Paraburkholderia fungorum: one gene and its partner. The protein of the gene in region 2 interacts with the protein of the main gene of each other region in a pairwise test. Links are inferred from orthologs where the notes say so. Each region holds a gene or a part of one and is shown on either strand. Other genes may lie near its edges. The genes, in order: purT and BLS41_RS16705.

Evidence for each region.
Region 1: the proteins of BLS41_RS16705 (region 2) and purT interact in binary tests that used the Escherichia coli proteins (3 or more experiments, as listed by UniProt). The link is inferred for Paraburkholderia fungorum from one-to-one orthologs.

What each region holds. Positions count from the first base shown.
Region 1 is NZ_FNKP01000001.1:1,331,368-1,334,634, reverse strand. The notes cover bases 187-3,137. They hold purT (formate-dependent phosphoribosylglycinamide formyltransferase), read right to left. Parts: upstream 2,294-3,137; coding sequence 1,079-2,293; downstream 187-1,078. Other genes in these bases: BLS41_RS05880 (META domain-containing protein), read left to right, coding at 2,741-3,137; BLS41_RS05895 (DUF6726 family protein), read right to left, coding at 745-957; BLS41_RS05900 (MliC family protein), read right to left, coding at 293-661. Outside these bases: BLS41_RS05905 (acetolactate synthase large subunit), read right to left, coding at 1-35; more of BLS41_RS05880, read left to right, coding at 3,138-3,267. UniProt on the Escherichia coli protein: Involved in the de novo purine biosynthesis. Catalyzes the transfer of formate to 5-phospho-ribosyl-glycinamide (GAR), producing 5-phospho-ribosyl-N-formylglycinamide (FGAR). Formate is provided by PurU via hydrolysis of 10-formyl-tetrahydrofolate.
Region 2 is NZ_FNKP01000002.1:108,287-111,574, reverse strand. The notes cover bases 59-3,030. They hold BLS41_RS16705 (polyprenyl synthetase family protein), read right to left. Parts: upstream 2,000-3,030; coding sequence 1,118-1,999; downstream 59-1,117. Other genes in these bases: BLS41_RS16695 (aromatic ring-hydroxylating oxygenase subunit alpha), read left to right, coding at 2,592-3,030; BLS41_RS16700 (exodeoxyribonuclease VII small subunit), read right to left, coding at 1,996-2,304; dxs (1-deoxy-D-xylulose-5-phosphate synthase), read right to left, coding at 59-1,032. In the rest of the region: more of dxs, read right to left, coding at 1-58; more of BLS41_RS16695, read left to right, coding at 3,031-3,288.

The DNA of each region.
Region 1 (3,267 bases), on a different replicon or contig from region 2:
TCCAGCGATTTGACGAACAGGTCCGATGCTTTCATTGAGAGTCTCGCTTGATGATACCGACGGGGCTGCGAGCCCGTCCGTTAAGGTCCGGGGATGGACGATCGAAGACGACGACGGCCACGCGGACAGCGCGCGGCATGGCATGACGGCATGGCGAATGCCACGCGGGACAGCTTACTCCTGAGGTAAAAAGGCTGCGCGCAGCCGGGCAATGCCGCGCGGCTGGCATGAGACGGGAGCAAACGGAAATCAGCGAACGGCGGCAGGGAGGAAGAGAGCCGCCGCATCATGTCTAGCGAACGATGGTGACGCAGTCGGACAATATCGGCGAAGCGTTTTCGCCGTTCATCGCGTCGTACAGATCGGCGCGCGGTCCCTTGGTCCACCAGGTGTAGCTACCGGCCTGATATTTCGCGCCGGAGCCGGACATGACGTTGACGAACAGCAGCGGTTTGCCCTTCACCGGCACGAGCGCGAAGCTCTGTCCGTTCGACGTGTTCCAGTAAGTGACGTGCAGAATCTTGCCGGTCGCACAGGTGTATTTGTGCGACTGACGGTCTTTGATCTGGAGTTCGGAAAGCTGTAGGGGCGCAGCGCAGGCGCTCCCGTAGAGTGCGGTGAAACCGGCCGCCGTAATTGTTGCAACAAGCCATTTCGTCATGAGATGCCTCGAGTGTTGCTGCGTGTCAAACGTCCGGCGCCGCGCCTTGAACAGCGAGCGCGCGTGGCCCGCTGGAGGCTGATTTATGGATCGATCACGCCTGCGCATGCATCGGTCGGCGCGGCGGCGACGTGCCCCACCACCGGCACGATCTTCAAACCGGCCGAGGCGATCCGGCACGGCGCGGCAGCGAGACCGCATCCGCTGATCGCCGAGCACAGCGCGAGCAATGCGCCGAGCGTGCCGAGCCGACCCACCATACCGCGCCGCATTGTCTTGCGGGATTCCAGCGACATACGCACCTCGACTCCACAGAGCCTGACCGGCTCCGACATCCAGATTGCGCGCGCGGCAAACGTGCCGCGCGCGGGTCATGCATCGATGGCGGCCCGGGCTTTGTCAGCGCGCCGCCAGGCCTTATTTCGCCGATACGGGCCGCACCGCAGCCGCAGCCTCTTTCGCACGCGAGCGTGCTTCGTCGAGGTTCTCGCCGGTTGCGAGCGCCACGCCCATGCGGCGTTTGACGAAGCTTTCCGGCTTGCCGAACAGACGCAGATCCGCATTAGGCACCGCCAGCGCCGCCGCGACGCCTTCGAACGCGATGCCCGCCTCGTCCAGCCCGCCGTAAATCACCGCCGACGCACCCGGCGCCCGTAACGACGTATCGACCGGCAAACCGAGGATTGCGCGGGCGTGCAACTCGAACTCGGAGAAACGCTGCGAAGCCAGCGTGACCAGACCCGTGTCGTGCGGACGCGGGCTGACTTCCGAAAACCATACGTCATCGCCGCGCACGAAAAGTTCAACGCCGAACAGGCCCCGGCCGCCGAGCGCCGCCGTCACCTTGTGCGCGACTTCGCGCGAGCGTTCGAGCGCGAGCGGGCTCATCGGCTGCGGCTGCCACGATTCGACGTAGTCGCCCGCTACCTGCACGTGGCCGATCGGGTCGCAGAAATACGTGCTGACTTCGCCGCTCGCCGGGTCGATGGCGCGCACGGTCAGTTGCGTGATTTCGTATTCGAAGTCGATAAAGCCTTCGACGATCACGCGGCCGTGATTCACGCGGCCGCCCGCCATCGCGTGCTGCCAGGCGGGTTCGACGTCGGCGTCGCTCTTCAGCACCGACTGGCCCTTGCCCGACGACGACATCACCGGTTTCACCACGCACGGGTAGCCCACCTTGGCGATGCCCGCGCGCAATTCGTCGAGCGAGTCGGCGAACGCGTACGGCGAGGTCGGCAAGCCGAGTTCCTCGGCAGCGAGACGGCGAATGCCTTCACGGTTCATCGTGAGTTGCGTGGCGCGCGCGGTCGGGATCACTTCGGCGAGACCGTCGGTTTCGATGGCGGCGAGCGCGTCGGTGGCGATCGCCTCGATCTCGGGGACGATCAGATGCGGGCGTTCCTGCTCGACCAGCGCACGCAACGCGGCGCGGTCGGTCATGTCGATCACGTGCGAGCGATGCGCGACCTGGTGGCCCGGCGCATTCGGGTAACGGTCGACGGCGATCACTTCGACGCCCAGCCGTTGCAGCGCGATGATCACTTCCTTGCCGAGCTCGCCGGCGCCGAGCAGCATGACGCGCGTGGCGGATTCAGAAAGGGGGGTGCCGATCCGTTGGCCGATCTGCATGGGTGCTCCAGAAAAAAGTCGGATGAGGGTGGGATTGGTTAGAACGCGATGTTAACATGCCCACCCCGATGCGCACCCATGCTGAGGCTGTGTTCAGCCTTCGTGTACGGCCGGTTTCCAGACGCGCCCGGCAACGGTTGCTTTCCTTTTTGCTTTCCTTTTGCGCCTGGTCGTCGCGTGCAGAAAAAACCGCCCTGCCAGGTCGACGCAGCCGGGCACAGACGACCCGCGGACCGCTCGCCGCGCGTGGTCAATGTGTGATCGACGTTGTCGATCAACACTGCCATTTCATCCGCGCGTAAGGATGCGACGGCGGCGCGCAAGGCTGCGCTGCCTGCCGCCGCTGCCGTTAACTCACAAAAGCTTCGCCGCTCGCCGTCGGGCTCGCGTGCGGCGAGCTTAGTGCGTTACCCTTACGCCTTCGCCTGTTTGAAGAGGAACGACGTCATGCTCCAAAGCTCCTCCGCGCGACGTATTGCGCGCTTCACTCCCTATGCGCGCGCGACCATCGCCGCGCTGAGCGTCGCTGCGCTGCTGAGCGCCTGTGCAATGCCCAAACACCCCGATTCCGAGGCCGCCGCGCCCGATCCGTTCAACCCCGCCGCCGCGCAGCTGCTCGACGACACCAGCTGGACGCTGAGCGCGTGGAAGCAGGCGGACGGCACGGTGCGCGCGATTCCGTCCGCGGATCAGGGCGGCCCGATCACGCTCAAGCTGTCCACCGATAAAGGCCAGCGCCACGCGAGCGGCTTTTCCGGCTGCAACCGCTTCATGGGTTCGTACGCGCTGAAAGACGGCAAGCTGAGCTTTGGCGCGCTGGGCGGTACGCGCATGGCGTGCATGACGCCGGGCGGAAAAATCGAGAGCGCGTTTCTGGATGCGCTGACGCATATCGATCGAACCGGCGTGCAGATGCGTCCGCCGCAGCAGATGCAACTGGTGCTCGAAAACGGCGACACGCTGACGTTCGACAG
Region 2 (3,288 bases):
ACCTTCGCGCATGGCCGGCGTGATACCGACGACGCGCGCGTCCAGCTCGGCCGCGTCGCACAGCCACTCGCCGAACACTTGCGTGTAGGTCTTCTTCGACGGTGTGGTGGCCGGCTTGATGCCTTCCGCCGGGTTGAACTTGCCCGGGCCGTGGTAAAGCACCGGATCGGCCTCGGCCAGCTTGTAGCCCTGACCCTTCTTCGTGACGACGTGCAGGAATTGCGGACCGCGCAGTTCCTTGATGTTCTGCAGCGTCGGGATCAGCGAATCGAGGTCGTGACCGTCGATCGGGCCGATGTAGTTGAAGCCGAACTCTTCGAACAGCGTGGCCGGCACGATCATGCCCTTAGCGTGCTCTTCGAGCTTGCGAGCCAGGTCGAGCATCGGCGGCGCGACGCGCAGCACGCGTTCGACGCCCGCACGCGCGGCGGCGTAGAAACGGCCCGACATCAGGCGCGCGAGATGGCGATTCAGCGCGCCGACCGGCGGCGAAATCGACATGTCGTTGTCGTTCAGGATGACCAGCAGCGGCACGTCGTCTTCGACACCGGCGTTGTTCATCGCCTCGAAAGCCATGCCAGCCGTCATGGCGCCGTCGCCGATCACGGCGATGCCCATGCGGTTATCGCCCTGCAGCTTGCTCGCGACCGCCATGCCGAGCGCAGCCGAAATGGACGTGCTGGAGTGCGCGGTGCCGAACGTGTCGTATTCCGACTCGTCGCGCTTCGGGAAGCCCGAAATCCCGTCGAGCTGACGCAGCGTGTGCATCTTGTCGCGGCGACCCGTCAGGATCTTGTGCGGGTACGTTTGATGACCGACGTCCCAGACAATCCGGTCGCGCGGTGTGTCGAACACATAGTGCAGAGCAATGGTCAACTCGACCGTGCCGAGGTTGGACGAAAGATGGCCGCCCGTCTGCGATACGCTGTCGAGCACAAAGGCACGCAACTCGTCTGCAAGCGGTTGCAACTGGCGGCGATCGAGGCGGCGCAAGGCTGCCGGGTCGTCAATGGTTTTCAGCAAGTCGTACATCGTCGTTCCATTGTAGGAAAACTTACGCGCCCGCACTTCATACATGCACCCGGGGATAAAGGTGCGCGGCGGCGGGCTTTCGCGTTCAGCTAACCCGGTTCACTACCAGGTCGGCCAATTCGGCAAGACGCTGCGCGCGTGCGCCGAACGGCGCAATCGCGGCGTGGGCGTCGCTGCGCAGTTGCGCTGCGAGCGCACGGGAAGCGTCAAGGCCAATAATCGACACGTAGGTCGGCTTGCCGTCCTTCGCGTCTTTGCCTGCGGTCTTGCCGAGCGTCGCGGAGTCGGTCGTGACGTCGAGAATGTCGTCGACGACCTGAAACGCGAGGCCGACAGCGGCCGAATAGGCGTCGAGTGCACGCATGGCTTCCGCGTCCGGCGTTTCGCCCGCCAGTGCGCCCATGCGCACCGCGGCGCGCAGCAATGCACCGGTTTTCAGCCGATGCATGGTTTCCAGTTGCGGACGCGTCAGCGTGTGGCCGACGCTAGCAAGATCGATTGCCTGACCGCCGCACATGCCGATCGAGCCGCTCGCCAACGCCAGTTCACGCACCAGCGAAGCCTGCTGCGCCGGCGCCAGAACCTCGGACGTCAGCGCAACGAAAGCTTGCGATTGCAGCGCGTCGCCGACCAGCAATGCCGTCGCTTCGTCATATTTGACGTGTACCGTCGGCTTGCCGCGACGCAACGCGTCGTCGTCCATACAGGGCATGTCGTCGTGCACGAGCGAGTACACGTGGATCATTTCCAGCGCTGCCGCTGCCGCATCCAGGCATTCGGCGCGCGCGCCGGTCAGCTCGCCGGCCGCATGGCACAGCAGCGGGCGAACCCGCTTGCCGCCGCCCAGCACCGCATAGCGCATGGCCTCGTGCAGTTTCGCGGGCTCGGTCGCCTCGGTCGGCAGATAGTGTTCAAGTGCCGTTTCGACGCGTTCGAGTACCGAGCGCGTCCATTGTTCGAATGTCATAGGTCGTCCCCGCTTTCAGTAGCGGCTGTGCCTGCGGTATTCATGGGCAGAGGCTTGAGCGTCTCGCCATCGAGCACGCGGACCTGCTGCTCGACCTTTTCGAGCTGCTGCTGACAAAACGCCACCAGAGCCGCACCGCGCCGGTAGGCGGTGAGCGACTCTTCGAGACTCAGGCTGCCGCCTTCCATGCGCGCAACCAGCTCTTCCAGCTCTGCCTGCGCGGCCTCGTAGTTGCCGGGCAACGGCGTGTTATCGACGCCTTCAGCAGGCGCGGCTGCAGGTTCTTTCGACGCGGTCTTCGCCATGAATAGTCGCAAAATTAAAACAAGTCGGACATTCTACGGCAAAAGCGACAATTCCGATCCGCTCGCCGCCTTCCCTCTCACCCGTGAATCCCGCGCCGCCCCAGCAGTCTCGCAGAAAAAAAACGATCAGTCTGCGGCTAAAAGGTCGAACTTTCATGACTTTTTTGACCCAAATCAGGCACTTAAGCGCCCCAGACATGGCGAAACTGTTATAATCGCAGGCTCCCTAAATCGAATCTATCGATGGTTGGGTTGTTCACTGCTTTCACGTCTTCACGGGAGTGGGAATGTCCAATCTGAGCAATGCATTGCAGTTGCGGTCTATTCACAGCCAGCTGCCAGTCACGGCTTACTTTGACGAAGCGCTCCTTACGCGCGAAATCGAAACCCTTTTCAAGAAAGGTCCTCGTTACATCGGCCACGATCTCATGGTGCCCGAAGCGGGGAATTATTTTGCCTTGCCCAGCGAAAGCGAGGGGCGCGTGCTCGTCCGCAACCAGCAGTCGCAGGTCGAATTGCTGTCGAACGTGTGCCGCCACCGGCAGGCCATCATGCTCAATGGTCGCGGCCAGACGGAGAACATCGTCTGCCCGTTGCATCGCTGGACCTACGATCTCAAAGGCGAGCTTCTCGGCGCGCCGCATTTCGCAGACAACCCCTGCCTGAATCTCGGCGCCACGCCGTTGCAGAACTGGCAAGGGCTGCTGTTCGAAGCGCAGGGCCGCGACGTCGCGCGCGATCTGGCTCGTCTGGGCACCAAACAGCACTTCGATTTTTCGGGCTTCATGTTCGATCACGTCGAGGTGCACGAGTGCAACTACAACTGGAAGACCTTCATCGAGGTCTATCTGGAGGACTATCACGTCGCGCCGTTCCATCCGGGCCTCGGCAGTTTCGTCAACTGCGACGATCTGACCTGGGAGTTCGGCGACTGGTACAGCGTCCAGACAGTTGGCGTGCACAAGGATCTGGAACAGCCGGGCA